DNA from 2 places in the Affinirhizobium gouqiense genome. Region 2 is predicted to be linked to the other one. Evidence: predicted binding sites of a transcription regulator. Region 2 holds the regulator's gene; the other holds the start of a gene.
What was found. The regulator LexA, encoded in region 2, represses DNA repair genes until DNA is damaged. The targets are predictions, from matches to a motif close to TGTTCNNNNTGTGTTCNG.

Region 1 (7,565 bases), 1.1 Mb from region 2:
CAGGCTCTTGTTCTTCGCCTTGAGGCTTACTTTGCCGTCCTGAACAACATAGCGGATCCTGTCACCCGGCTTCAGCTTCAGCAAGTCCCGGATCTCGGCGGGCACGGTTGTCTGTCCCTTGGAGGTCATCGTTCCATAGAAAACATTCATTGCAGGCACCTCCTTACTTTTCGAGTCTAGTAAGGAAATTACCGATGCGCAAGGACATCACCGCGAGAGCTCCTTCAGCCCCAGCCGGATCAGCTTGGCGCTGTCGGCCCCCTCGCCGGCCGTTTTCATGGCCGCGGCCACGGCATTGGCGGCCTGATCCCGCGAATAGCCGAGATTGCAGAGCGCAGACACGGCATCGGCAACCGGCGCTGCGGCAATCCCCTCGCCCAACTCCTGCTTCAGCCCGATATTCGGCATCGCCTCGCCGGCAAAGGCCGGCGCGCGGTTCTTCAGCTCGGTCATGATGCGCACGGCGACCTTCGGCCCCACACCCGGCGCGCGCGATACGGCGGCGCGATCCTGCAATGCGATCGCATTGGCGAGTTCTCCGGGCGTCAGCGTCGACAGGACCGCAAGCGCCACCTTGGAGCCGACACCTTGAACGCTTTGCAACAGATTGAACCATTCGCGTTCCAGGCCGCTCATGAAGCCGAAGAGTTTCAGCTGGTCTTCCCGCACATAGGTCTCGATGAAGAGAACCACCGCCTCCCCCACCGAACCAAGCCGCGCAAGCGTTCGGGACGAACAATGGGCGACGTAGCAGACCCCGTGCACGTCCACCAGCACGTGATCCTCACCGATCTCTTCGATAGTGCCTTTGAGTTTGCCGATCATGGAGAGGGTCCAGGTTGGAGGGGATGGGGTTCAGGCGAGATAGGCGGCATGTCAGACGATAGGAGCGGCACCCTTTCGGGTCCCGCATGAGGATTACATGTCCGCTGCTGGCATTTTCACTGCTGGCCATGTCCGGTCTGGCCATGTCCGGTGCTGGCCATGTCCGGTGCTGGCCATGTCCGGTGCCGGCAGCATGCGGGCCCGCCAGCGCGTGGATAAACATGCCACGCATCGTCCTAATCTCCTTGCCGTGAAAATTATCGGCAGCACGGGAACAAGTCAAGAACATCAGGCTGAGGCCAGTACCTGGCGCATGCGCTGGCCGCCCTGGTTATGCGCGTGGCAGATGGCGATCGCCAATGCGTCGGCGGCGTCATTGCCCTTGAATTCGACCTTGGGCATCAGGATCTTCAGCATCATGTGGATCTGCTGCTTTTCGCCGTGTCCGACGCCGATCACCGCCTTCTTGACGGCATTGGGCGCATATTCGGCAACCGGGATCCCGGCCCGCGCCGGAACCAGCATGACGACGCCCCGCGCCTGTCCGAGTTTCAGGGTCGCCACCGCATCCTTGTTGACGAAGGTCTGTTCGACCGCCGCCTGATGGGGGGTATAGCTGTGCACCACCTCCGCCAGCCCGTCATGCAGCTGGCAGAGCCGCGAGGCCAGATCCAGGTCTCCATCGGAGGTGACGGTTCCGGATGCGACGAAATGCAGGCTATTGCCCAGCGTATCGATGATACCCCAGCCGGTGCGCCGCAGTCCGGGATCGATCCCGATGATCCGAATCGGTGTGTTCATGCTGTAGAACCTATCCTGCGATGCCGTGGTTCGACCAGAACCGATGTGAACAAAAACGAAACAAAATCACTCATACGTTAACCAAACATTAATTCTGTCGGAGCGAACAGGCCCTGGAGCGGGGGTTCGGCGCGACCCATTGGGCGAATCGCACTACATACCCACCCCAGAACCAAGACTGGAGGTCATCATGATGATGTTCACCCGCTTGAAGACCAGGTCGGTCGAAACAGGTCTTTTCCTGCTTGCGGTCAATCTCGCGACAATCATCCTCATGGCCATTATGGCAGGTGGATCCTCGCGTGGCATACTGGGCTTCAGCATCGTGGCGGCACTTGCCGCCATCGGCGCCTGCATCGTGTTTATCCGCGGGGTGCGAACGCCCCTGAACCACATGGCGCGGCAAACGCTTGCGGCAGGAACCGGCAAGGTTCACCTGGATGCCTGCCATCTTCAGCGCAGCGATGATCTGGGCGTCCTGGCCCGCGCGCTCGTTCGCCGGGAGGAGCCCCGCATTGCGGAGCCGGACCTGTCGACCATTCATGTTCATGCCATCGGCGAAGCCGTCCGGCGCCTGTCCAATGGCGATTTGAACTGCCAGATCGGCGACAGCCTGCCCGAGCCGCTGGAAAGCCTGCGCATGCGCGTCAACCGGCTGTCGGCCATGCTCAACATCAACCTTTACGCGGTGCGGGAAAACAATGCCGAGATGAAGGAGCGCGCCCGCGCCAGCCAGGGTGATCTTGCCATTATTGCCGAGCGCATCCGCAACTGCCTTCCGACCGCCGCCAAGGCGATGAGTGCGACCGATGTTCTGCACCGCTCGGCCCATCGCCGCCACGATGACGCCCGCTTCATCGTGCGCCAGGCGCAGGAGGCCCGCATGCATGGCGCCGACATGCCCGATCTTGCCGCCACCGCCGGCGCCGCGCTTGAGGCCTCCAGCCACAGCCTGGATGAATTGACGCGGCTGGCCCATGCCGTCGGCGATCTTGCCATCGAGGCCGAGGCGCTGCACAGCGCCTTGACCGCGGCGCCCACCCCTTCCGAGGCGCCCATTCCTTCCACGGGCGTGCCGATGGCCAGGGCGCTTGCCGACAAGGCCGTCAAGACCACCGAACAGATCCTGCGGCAATGCCGCGAGACGGATCTTCTCCTGGCCGAAGGCCAGCGGGCGACGCAGCGCCTGGAACGGATGGCGGGGCACACCGACAAGGCGCTGGCGGACCTCATCGAACCGGCCGAACGGCTGGCGCGCAATGTCGATCTGGAGACCCAGCGGCTTTCGCTGGCGCATCTGGCGGCGACGGAGACCGACCACGTGCTGACCCGCGCCCTCGATATCGTCCAGTCCACCGAGGGCTCGATGATCCGCATCATCAGCGAGGCCGGCTCGCTCGAAACCCGGCTCTCGACCTTTCATCTCTCGGCGCCGGACCGTGACGGCAACCGGCTGAACGGCGACAAGCCGAGCTTGAGGTGCATTACCTGATCGATCCCGAGGCGCGAGCCAGGCAATGGCCCGCGCTGACGGCTCGGGCCTGCCGGTCCGCCCCGGCGGCGAAAATCCGGTTCAGCCCCCGATCTCGCCGGCAGCCCTTCGTTTTGGCCCAGAACTTCCTACATGGCAGAAAACAGATTTGCCCGAAACTGCCATGTAGAGTCCCGTGATGATCCCCTTTTCCATTCTCGACCTCTCCCCGATCCCCGAGGGGTCCGACACCTCCGCCGCCCTCGATCACTCCCGCCGCCTGGCCCAGAAGGCCGAGGATGAAGGCTATCGGCGCCTCTGGCTTGCCGAGCATCACGGCATGGCCGGCATTGCCAGCGCCGCCACCGCGGTGGTCATCGGTCACGTTGCTGCCGGCACCAAGCGCATCCGCGTCGGCTCCGGCGGCGTCATGCTGCCAAACCATTCCCCGCTGGTGATTGCCGAACAGTTCGGCACGCTGGACGCGCTGTTTCCCGGCCGCATCGATCTAGGTCTCGGCCGCGCGCCCGGAACCGATATGCGCACCGCCCGCGCCCTGCGCCGCAATCTGGAGGCCGGTGCCGACAGTTTCCCGCAGGATATCCTGGAACTGCAGCGATTGCTCGGACCACAGCAGGAGGATCAGCCGATCCTGGCAGTGCCCGGCATGGATTCCAATGTCCCGATCTGGCTTCTGGGCTCCAGCATCTACAGCGCCCATCTGGCCGCCGCCCTTGGCCTTCCCTATGCCTTCGCATCGCATTTCGCGCCCGACATGCTGCTCGATGCGATCGCCATCTATCGCGAGCGGTTCCAGCCGTCCGAAACACTCGATCGGCCTTACGTGATGGCCGGTCTGATGGGGGTTGCCGCGCCGACGGATGAAGAGGCGCAATATCATTTCACCTCCGCGCAGCAGCAATTCGTCAATCTGCGGCGCAATGTCCGCGGCCGATTCCCGAGGCCGGTCAAGTCCATGGACGGCTTCTGGACGGAGATGGAGCGCATGACGGTGGAGCATACGCTGCGCTATGCCGCCGTCGGCTCTCCGCAGACCGTTTCCAAAACGCTGGCGGGCTTTGTCGAGCAGACCGGCGCCGATGAGCTTATCATCTCCATGCCGATCCACGACATCGAGGCGCGGCTGACCTCGGTGGAACTCTTCGCCTCGCTTCCCCTGATGCAGAAGCAGGGGTAATGCCCGATGAACTGCCGGCATGCTTGCCCAGCAGGCCGGCAATCCTTCTCAAAGCCCTTCTCAAGCCCCTTCTCAAAGGTCCTTCTCAAGGCCCTTCTTGAGGCCGACAGACGGCCTGGCTCAGCCCGTCGCCTTCGGCCAGTTCAGGTATAGATATTTGTCGCCCACCATGCCGAAGAAGGCGTTGTTGCCGCTTGGCGCGTCCGTATAGCTGCCATCCTTGTTGAGGGCAAATTTGCCGGACGCCTCGCGCGTCAGATGGCTGCGCAGAAAAGCGCTCCATTCCTGCTTGTCGGTCGCGGTGGCCTTCTTGGCCTCGGCGTCCTTGGCAGCCGGATCCCAGGCTTGAACCTTCTGGCCCCCGGCCGAATCCGTCACGTTCAGCTTGCCCTCCTTGAGCGCGGCCAGCATGGCCTCCGCCTGGCCACGGGTGGCAGGCGATTCCTTCAAAGCTTCGAGCTTCTCCTTCAAGGCCTTCATGAAGGCCTCGCTGCCGAATTCCGGCACACCATCCTTCTTCGTGCTGTCCTTGCCGGCTTCGGCCCTGTGGTTCTTTCGCAGTTTCGAAACATCATAGGTGGAATGGCTATCGTCCTCCTTGTGATCGGAGTCGGATTTTCGTCCCATATGCTCCAGCAGGCCGGCGGCGGAACCCGCGCCAGACTTGCCGCTTTTCGCGGCTTCATCTTCGGCCTTCATGATGCGTAGCGTGGCCTGCATGGACCACAGGCGTGTGGAAGTTAATGCGGAAACCATGCGTATCTCCTGACGGGTAAAAAGGTCGAGGCACGACGCAAATCGGTCATCGACGGCTCAAATGCAGGGACAAGCTGGCACCGCAGGCCTGTCCGAGGCTTGAGCCGCCGAGGCCGGCCGTCAGGAAGCCGGCACGGCGGCATTTTCCGGACCCGCCCGGGTCACAGGAGGCGGATCAATGCCGTCAGGACGATGAGCAGGGAGACGGCGATCATCAGCGGCCGGACCGGCAGATGCTTGACGACGATGGCACCGACCGGCGCCGCCAGAACGCCGCCGAGGATGAGGCCGGCGGCCGAACTCAACTGGGTGAAGCCGAGCGTCAGGATGAAGGTCAGCGAAATCACCGAGGTGACCGCGAATTCGGTGAAATTGGTGGAGCCGATCACCCGCTTGGCGTCATGGCCGCGCCCCAGAAGCGTGCTCGTCACGACCGGACCCCAACCGCCTCCGCCGATCGCGTCCATGAGCCCGCCAAAGCCGCCGACATAGGGAATGATCCAGTCCCGCACGTCGCGCGGCCAGCTTGGACGGAAGGCCTTGTAGAGGATGTAGAGCCCGATGACGATCAGATAGACCGAGATGAAAGGCGAGATGACCGAGCCGTCAATGCTCGACAGGAGATAGGCGCCCACCGCCCCGCCCAGCATGCCGGCCGGCGCCAGCCGGGCAACCAGGCGCCAATCCACATTGCGGTGATAGGCATGCGACAGGCCGGAGGCGGCCGTGGTGAAACATTCCGTCACATGTGTCATGGCGCTGGCCACGGCAGGCGGCACGCCGACCGAAAGGAGCGCCGTGGTGCACAGCACGCCAAAGGCCATGCCGAGCGCCCCATCGATGAGCTGGGCGAGGAAGCCGATGGCCATGAAGGTGAAGAAGTCCGGCGTGAAGAAATCTGACATGGCCGATTTGTTCCTGTGACGAAGCGGGATCCAAAGCTAGAGCCTCGCGCGGTAAACCTGAGGCAATTCTGTTGTCATGAACCGGTCCGTTCCACGCGGAGAAGACCACGTGATGTTGCCTTTAGCATACATCCAGGACCTTCGACAAAGCGGACGGCCGGTTTCGGGCAACCCTGCGGGCGGCGTGGTTTTCGCCACGATCTTGACGGAATTCCACCGCCGCAGACTGCTTCAGATTTGCCACCCGAGGCTCTAGCCGAAACCGTTTCGTTCAGGAAGGTAATCCAATCTAACGCCCGGCGCCAAAACGAAACGGCCGGCTCTTTATTCAAGAGCCGGCGCGAAAAACATTGATCAGCGGAAACGGAGGCGATCGCCCGGTCAGGCGGACAATTTCGCCATGACTTCGTCCGACACTTCGAAATTCGAATAGACATTCTGCACGTCGTCATCGTCTTCCAGGCTGTCGATCAGCTTCATCAGAGACTGGGCCTTTTCCTCGTCGACGGGAACGGTGTTCTGCGGCTTCCAGATCGCCTTGACGGTCTCGGCCTCGCCCAGCGTCGCCTCCAGCGCCTTCGCCACCTCGCCAATGCTCTCGAAGGCGCAAATGATGACGTGGCTCTCCTCGTCGGAGGAGACATCGTCGGCACCGGCTTCGATGGCCGCTTCCATCACCGCATCGGCGGAGCCGGCGGAGGCCTTGTAGACGATTTCGCCCACATGATCGAAGGAGAAGGAAACCGAGCCGGTCTCGCCCAGCGCGCCGCCCGCCTTGGTGAAGATCGAACGGACATTGGAGGCCGTACGATTGCGGTTGTCGCTCAGCGCTTCCACGATGACCGCAACGCCGCCCGGACCATAGCCCTCGTAGCGAACCTCGTCATAGCTTTCGGCATCGCCGCCGGCCGCCTTCTTGACGGCGCGGTCGATATTGTCCTTCGGCATCGACTGGGCCTTGGCATTCTGAATGGCCAGGCGCAGGCGCGGGTTCATTGCCGGGTCGGCCATGCCGGTCTTGGCGGCAACGGTGATTTCGCGAGCGAGCTTGGAGAACATCTTGGATCGCACCGCATCCTGGCGGCCCTTGCGGTGCATGATGTTCTTGAACTGTGAATGGCCAGCCATGGCACCCCTTCATCGCATAATGTCCGGAATGGCGGGCTTATAGGCACGAAACACCGGGCGTTCAAGAAAAAACCTGCAGGCATACGCGACCGGGCCCCGGCGGAACAAAGCCACAGGGTGGGCGTTTTTCTGCCGACCGCTCTCAGGAAAGGATTGGCAATGGTAAGTCTGACGGAAGCACGCGAAGCCCCTGCGCGCCAGCTGTGGAAGGAAATCGATTCCATTCACGCCGGAATGCTCGGTATCGAGGGCTCAAGCATGCATATGCAGCCGATGGCACCGCATGCCGACCCCAGGACCAATACGGTCTGGTTCTTCACCCGCAACGACACCGATCTCGTCAAGGCCATCCGCCCCGGCACCCGGGCGCATTTCTGCGTCGTCGGCAAGGATCACGATTATCATGCCTGCCTGGCCGGCGTCATCGAGGTTCGCAAGGACCAGTCCAAGATCGACGAATACTGGAGCGCCGTCACGGCCG
Region 2 (7,565 bases):
TTCCGGGGAACGGGCTGGACCAACCCGCCGCCTTGCCGGTCTGGTCGCCCTTCGCCAGGCCCGATCCGCCTGGTCGCCCTCCGGCCTGGTGCTGGCCTTGCAGGAGGAGCGGGCGCATGGGCTGTTCTTTCTCCTCGTGCCGGTGCTTCTGGCCTGCGGCATAGCGCTGTGGATCGGCGCGGCGCAAAACCCGGTCTTCTGGCTGGGCTGGCTCAGCCTGCCGCTCATGGGCGCGGCCTTCCATCTCAGGCAGAAATGCGCAATGCGCGCGGCTGCGGCCTGCATGGCGGCGGGCCTGATCCTGGCCGGCTTCGGGCTTGCGGCGCTTGAAGATGCACGCACCACAACGGTCGTTCTGGACAGCGCGGTGACCACCCGCATCGAAGGCGTGGTGGAACGCCGCGAGGCCGCAGGAGAGGATCGTTGGCGCTATACGGTGCGCCTGCGCCAGACGGCGCATCCGCATCTGCTTCGCCCGCCTACGCGCATCACCCTGCTCGTCAGGGGACAGGCAACGCCTTTCGATCCCGGCATGATCATTGCGGGGCGCGCGCGTCTGTCGCCGCCCTCCGGCCCCGCTCTGCCCGGGATGACCGATTTTACTCTCGCCGCCTATTATGACGGAATCGGTGCGACGGGCTTTGCCCTTGGCCTGCCGCAGCGGCTGCGGGACAGGGTCGGCCACCCTGGCGGCCCGGACAGCGGCGATGATCTTCACGAAACCTGGCTGCAGCGCGCCAAGATCGCCGTCTTCGATCTGCGGAGCCGCATCGGCGACAGGATCCGCAGCCTCGTCCCCGGTGATGCGGGCGCCTTTTCTGCAGCTATCGTCACCGATGAGCGCCGCGCCATCAGCCCGGATACGGTCGAGGCTCTGCGACTGGCCGGGCTCTCGCATATCGTCGCGATTTCCGGCTTGAACATGGCGCTGGCGGCGGGAATCTGCTTTGTCGGCCTGCGCCGGCTTCTCGCTCTGGCGCCGGTGATTGCGCAGCGATGGCCGATCAAGAAGATCGCCGCAGGCGGCGCGCTGCTGCTCGTCACCGCCTATTACCTGATTTCCGGCTTCGGCGTCTCTGCCGAGCGCGCCTATCTGATGATGGCGGTCATGCTGCTCGCGATCTTCGTCGATCGCCCCTCCGTGAGCGTGCACACGGTCGCCCTCTCGGCCATTCTGGTCATGGCGATCGCGCCCTCGGCGCTGATGGGGCCGAGCTTCCAGATGTCCTTCGCCGCGACTGGGGCGCTGGTGGCCGTCTATACGCGCGCCCAGCGCCGGCGGGCGCCGCAGATGGGCCGGCAGCCGCGTCGACCCGGGCTCCTGTGGCTGGTGGCAACGGCGGGCCGCTTTGCGTGGGTGCTGCTGCTGGAGGCCTTCATGACCTCGCTGATCGGTGGACTTTCCACCACGATCTACTCGGCAGGGCATTTTCATCAGATCACCACCTATGGCCTAGCGGCCAATCTGGCCTCCATGCCGCTGATTTCCTTTGTGGTCATGCCCGCTGCCCTGATCGGCATGCTGGCCATGCCGCTTGGCCTGGACGGCCCCGTCTTCTCCCTCATGGGCGTGGCTGTCGATATGGTGATCGCCATTGCCACGCATGTGGCGAGTTGGGGCGGCATCGCGGCCACGGGACAGCCGCCGGCGCTTTTTCTGCCGCTGGCCTCCCTCGGCCTGACCTGCCTTGTCCTCCTGCGCACCCAGCTGAAGCTGATCGGCCTGCCTGTCCTGGCTGCGGCCCTCGCTCTGGCCGGATTGGCCCGGGTGATGCCGCCGCCCGACCTGCTGATTTCGGAGGATGGCACACTGGCGGCCGTTCTCTCAGATAAGGAGGCGATGATCAGCCGCGCGCACGCACCGGAATTCCTCTATCGGCAATGGCAGAATGCCTACCGCATCACCACGACGAGACCGGCAGAAGAGGTGACGGACAATAGCAGGACGTCTGCCGCCGAAGCTCGCCGGGACCATCGAGGCGGCGCAAGGCCGCGGGAGAAGGATAAGCCCTCCGCTAAGCCGCGGGTGAAGGAGGTGCTGACGCATGATCAGCTGACGTCAATGAAGGCACAGCTCAGCCATTGGCTTCAGCGCAGCGACGGCCGTCATTTCAGCTGCCTCCGGGGCAAGGCCTGCCTCATTCGGACCAGCGACGGCGTGCGCATCGTGCTTCTCGAGGATGCCCGTTATGTCGGCTCCGCCTGCGACAGCGCCGATCTCGTCATCGCACGACGATCGCGAATGCAGGCCTGCCGCTCGGGCGCCGTCCTGATCACCGGTGATCACCTGCGTCGACTGGGAGCCGTGACGCTGAAGTTTGGCGGAAGTGCCGATCGCAAAGCCTGGTCGATGACAGCCGCCATGCCCGTCGAGACGGAGCAACTCCGTCCCTGGCAGATCCACCGCACCTATGCCTGGACCACGCGCAGCTTCGACAATCACCTGCCGGACCATCTCCGGCGCCTGATCAATGGTAACGGCGGATGAGACCCACGAGCTTGCCCTGGACCTTGACCCGGTCCGACGAGAAAATCCGCGTCTCATAAGCGGGATTGGCCGCCTCCAGGGCAATCGAGGCGCCCTTTCGACGGAACCGCTTCAGGGTCGCTTCCTCATCATCCACCAGCGCCACCACGATATCGCCCGGGCTGGCCGTGCTGCCATTGCGGATGATCACCGTATCGCCGTCGAGAATGCCGGCCTCGATCATCGAATCGCCTTTGACCTCAAGCGCGTAATGTTCGCCATTGCCCAGCATTTCGATGGGGACGCTGATCTCATGCGTGTTGTTCTGGATGGCGGAGATCGGCACACCGGCAGCGATTCTGCCCATCACCGGCACATTGGCCGAATAGCGCTGGTCGTCCACCGGCGCTTGCGGTGCGGCCGGCTTGCTCGGCGGCGCCTTGCCAAGGCTGCCTTCGATCACGCTGGGCGAGAAGCCGCGCCGCGGCTGCGCCGGCGGGGTATAGGCATCGGGAAGCTTGATGACTTCAAGCGCCCTGGCGCGATTCGGAAGCCGGCGAATGAAGCCGCGCTCTTCCAGCGCGGTGATCAGGCGATGAATGCCGGATTTCGACGCGAGATCGAGAGCATCCTTCATTTCATCGAAGGATGGAGGTACACCGGACTCCTTCATGCGTTCATGAATGAACAGAAGCAGTTCCTGTTGTTTGCGAGTCAGCATCGTCGAAAGCCCCAATGGAAACAAATCCAGAACGGACACTATCTGTTCCACATGTGTTCCGCAAGCCGTGATGCTGCTTTCTGGCCCAAAAATGCGCGGCGGGCTTGACGATTTGCAAATGCGCCCCGCCATGCCGATCTGTCGGTGACAGAGATACTGGCCGCTGCTAAGGGCTAGCGTCAGGAAAGACAAACAGGCCGGGCCGGCGCGCAAAGCGCCCCGCGGCGCGCCGCCCGCTTGCGGCGAACGGATGTGAGGATTTGATGATGACGGTCAAGGCCAATTCCGAGATTGTGGTCGGCGACGGGGCGCGCCAGGTCCGCTTTTCCAATCAGGCACCGATTTCGCTGATCTGCGGTCCCTGCCAGATGGAAAGCCGCGACCACGCCTTCATGATGGCCGGCGCCATCCGCGAGATCTGCGACCGGCTCGGCATCGGCCTGATCTACAAATCCTCCTTCGACAAGGCCAACCGCACGTCGATCGCGGGCAAACGAGGAATCGGCCTGGAAAAGGCGATGGAGATCTTTGCGGATCTGAAGCAGGAATTCGGCTTCCCGGTGCTCACCGACGTCCATACCGAGGAGCAATGCGCGATCGTTGCCGAGACGGTGGACGTGCTGCAGATCCCCGCCTTTCTGTGCCGGCAGACCGATCTCCTGGTCGCCGCCGCCGCGACCGGCCGTGTCATCAATGTCAAGAAGGGGCAGTTTCTGGCGCCCTGGGACATGAAGAATGTGCTGGCCAAGTTCACCGAAAGCGGCAATCCGAATGTGCTCCTGTGCGAGCGGGGCGCATCCTTCGGCTATAACACGCTGGTTTCCGACATGCGGTCGCTGCCGATCATGGCCGATCTCGGCGCTCCGGTCATCTTCGATGCGACACATTCGGTGCAGCAGCCGGGAGGGCAGGGCGGCTCGACCGGCGGCGAGCGGCGTTTCGTCGAGACCCTTGCCCGCGCAGCCGTCGCGGTCGGCGTGGCCGGCCTGTTCATCGAGGCGCATGACGATCCCGATCACGCGCCGTCCGATGGCCCGAACATGGTCCGCCTGGCGGATCTGGAACGCCTGCTGGAGCGGCTGATGGCGCTCGACACGGTCGCCAAGACGGTCTGAGCAGAGGCCGGCTGGATAGCCGTCTTCGGCGCGGATGGCGTGCTGCCATCGCCATCCGCAGGACGGGGTCGGGCTGTCATGCTCCTGCCATTGTATTTTCTGTGCCTTTGGATAAGACAGGCAGTGATTTCCACCGCACTTACCAGCAGGAAAAGCTCATGACAGCCATTACCGATATCGTCGCGCGCGAGATTCTCGACAGCCGCGGAAACCCGACCGTCGAAGTCGATGTTCACCTGGAAGACGGCAGCATGGGCCGCGCCGCGGTTCCCTCGGGCGCCTCGACCGGCGCGCATGAAGCCGTTGAATTGCGGGATGGCGGATCGCGTTATCACGGCAAAGGCGTGGAAAAGGCGGTCGAAGCCGTCAATGGCGAGATCTTCGACGCGATCGGTGGCCATGATGCGGAAAACCAGATCCTGATCGACAATCTGATGTGCCAGCTGGACGGCACGCCGAACAAGTCGCGCCTCGGCGCCAACGCCATTCTCGGCGTGTCTCTCGCTGTCGCCAAGGCGGCCGCCGAATCATCGGGCCTGCCGCTGTTCCGCTATGTCGGCGGCCCGAATGCGCGGCTTCTGCCGGTTCCGATGATGAACATCATCAATGGCGGCGCGCATGCCGACAATCCGATCGACTTCCAGGAATTCATGATCATGCCGGTCGGCGCAGAGAGCATCCGCGACGCCGTGCGCATGGGCGCGGAAGTCTTCCACGTGCTGAAGAAGGAGCTGGCTGCGAACGGCCACAACACCAATGTCGGCGATGAAGGCGGCTTCGCACCAGGCCTGAAAAGCGCGCCGGAAGCGCTCGATTTCATCATGAAGTCGATCGAAAAGGCCGGCTACCGTCCGGGCGACGACATTCATCTGGCGCTCGACTGCGCTTCGACCGAGTTCTTCAAGGACGGCAGATATGCCATGGAAGGCGAGGGCCGCAGCCTGGAGCCGGAAGCCATGGCGGATTATCTTGCCGAACTGGCGGGCAAATATCCGATCATCTCGATCGAAGACGGTATGGCCGAGGATGATTGGGACGGCTGGAAATATCTGACCGACAAGATCGGCGACAAGGTGCAGCTGGTGGGCGACGATCTCTTCGTCACCAATTCCGCCCGCCTGCGCGACGGCATCAAGATGGGCGTCGCCAATTCCATCCTCGTCAAGGTGAACCAGATCGGCTCGCTGACCGAGACGCTGGATGCCGTCGAAACCGCCCACAAGGCCGGCTACAGCGCAGTCATGTCGCACCGCTCGGGCGAGACGGAGGATTCGACGATTGCCGATCTCGCCGTCGCCACCAATTGCGGGCAGATCAAGACCGGCTCGCTGTCCCGTTCGGACCGGATTGCCAAATACAACCAGCTGATCCGCATCGAGGAGCTCCTCGGTCCGCAGGCGGGCTTTGCCGGCCGCTCGATCCTGAAGGGCTGATCGGCTCCCTCGCGGTTGCATTCAGGATGGCGGTGCTGCGAGGCGCCGCCATTTCTCTTTTCTGACAGGCGATCGGACTTCGACGAGGATCAACCATTGCTTAAGCATGTTCTGTCACCTTGACGCTCAGGTACTGCGTTACAGGGCATAATCTCGCATGTGGACGAGACATCACAAAAAACGAAAATTCGGCCGGCTGGTCATCCCCGCCATCACCGTCGCTTTCGTCTCCTATTTCGGCTATCACTCGGTGCACGGCAATCTCGGGCTCGTCGCCACGGAGAAATTCGAGCGCACGCGGGTTGAACGTGCAGCGGAATTGTCCAAATTGGTAAAGAAGCGAGAGGCGCTGGAGCGGCAGGTGCAACTGCTCAGCGATGGATCGCTTGAAAAGGACATGCTTGACGAGATCGCGCGCTACCAGCTCAACGTGTCGCGCGGCGATGAAATTGTGATCTTCAACAACTACTTCTGAATTAACCGAAATCCGGTTAAGGTTCCAATTCATTAATAAATACAGCTGCTTAATATTCATGTGAGCCATGCATTTAGGGCATTGCTGGCCCCTCCTTTCTTGCCTATGGTGTTCATAACCAAACAAACACGCAGGGAGGTTATGAATGGCGCCCAAGCAAGCCGCGTCGGCAGCCGGTCGGAAGACGGCGGCAAAGCCTGCAAAATCCAATGGCGGAGCCATTGCCGAATTCGACAAGGCCGAGGAACTCAAGGCCTATCGCGAAATGCTGCTCATTCGCCGTTTCGAGGAAAAGGCCGGCCAGCTCTACGGCATGGGCTTCATCGGCGGCTTCTGTCATCTCTACATCGGCCAGGAAGCCGTCGTCGTCGGCATGCAGATGGCGTTGAAGGACGGTGACCAGGTCATCACCGGTTACCGCGATCACGGCCATATGCTCGCTTGCGGCATGAGTGCGCGCGGCGTTATGGCGGAACTGACGGGACGCCGCGGCGGTCTTTCCAAGGGGAAGGGCGGCTCGATGCACATGTTCTCCAAGGAAAAGAATTTCTACGGCGGCCATGGCATCGTCGGCGCGCAGGTCTCGCTGGGGACCGGCCTTGGCTTTGCCAACAAATATCGCGGCAATGACAATGTCTCGCTCGCCTATTTCGGCGATGGCGCGGCCAATCAGGGCCAGGTCTATGAGAGCTTCAACATGGCGCAGCTGTGGAAGCTCCCGGTCATCTACGTGATCGAGAACAACCGTTATGCCATGGGCACATCGGTGTCGCGCGCCTCCGCCCAGACCGATTTCTCCCAGCGCGGCGCCTCCTTCGGCATTCCGGGGCTGCAGGTGGACGGCATGGATGTGCGCGCCGTCAAGGCTGCCGCCGACGAGGCCGTGGCGCATTGCCGCTCCGGCAAGGGCCCGATCATTCTCGAAATGATGACCTATCGCTATCGCGGCCATTCCATGTCGGATCCGGCCAAGTATCGCTCCAAGGACGAAGTGCAGAAGATGCGCTCGGAGCATGACCCGATCGAGCAGGTCCGTCAGCGCCTGATGGACAAAGGCTGGGCCTCGGAAGACGAGCTGAAGACCATCGACAAGGATGTTCGCGATGTCGTGGCCGACAGTGCCGATTTTGCCCAGAACGATCCGGAGCCGGATGTATCCGAGCTCTACACCGACATTCTGCTCTGATTTCGGGGAGGGACCCTAATGCCAATCAATATCCTGATGCCCGCCCTCTCTCCGACCATGGAAGAAGGCACGCTGTCCAAGTGGCTGAAGAAGGAAGGTGACACGGTCACCTCCGGCGACGTGATCGCCGAAATCGAAACCGACAAGGCGACGATGGAAGTGGAAGCG

Region 1: the regulator LexA is predicted to act here: its motif matches at 1,672-1,689, upstream of ruvC (crossover junction endodeoxyribonuclease RuvC).

The regions. Positions count from the first base shown of each region.
Region 1 is NZ_CP129382.1:1,913,451-1,921,015, forward strand. It holds gene QTJ18_RS17545 (AbrB/MazE/SpoVT family DNA-binding domain-containing protein) at 1-150, opposite strand, end outside; gene ruvA (Holliday junction branch migration protein RuvA) at 208-825, opposite strand; gene ruvC (crossover junction endodeoxyribonuclease RuvC) at 1,114-1,626, opposite strand; gene QTJ18_RS17560 (hypothetical protein) at 1,817-3,118, shown strand; gene QTJ18_RS17565 (LLM class flavin-dependent oxidoreductase) at 3,297-4,295, shown strand; gene QTJ18_RS17570 (hypothetical protein) at 4,416-5,051, opposite strand; gene QTJ18_RS17575 (sulfite exporter TauE/SafE family protein) at 5,213-5,956, opposite strand; gene QTJ18_RS17580 (YebC/PmpR family DNA-binding transcriptional regulator) at 6,338-7,084, opposite strand; gene QTJ18_RS17585 (pyridoxamine 5'-phosphate oxidase family protein) at 7,244-7,565, shown strand, end outside.
Region 2 is NZ_CP129382.1:845,264-852,828, forward strand. It holds gene QTJ18_RS12470 (ComEC/Rec2 family competence protein) at 1-2,488, shown strand, start outside; gene lexA (transcriptional repressor LexA) at 2,469-3,188, opposite strand; gene kdsA (3-deoxy-8-phosphooctulonate synthase) at 3,452-4,303, shown strand; gene eno (phosphopyruvate hydratase) at 4,462-5,736, shown strand; gene QTJ18_RS12490 (FtsB family cell division protein) at 5,894-6,211, shown strand; gene pdhA (pyruvate dehydrogenase (acetyl-transferring) E1 component subunit alpha) at 6,357-7,397, shown strand; gene QTJ18_RS12500 (pyruvate dehydrogenase complex E1 component subunit beta) at 7,416-7,565, shown strand, end outside.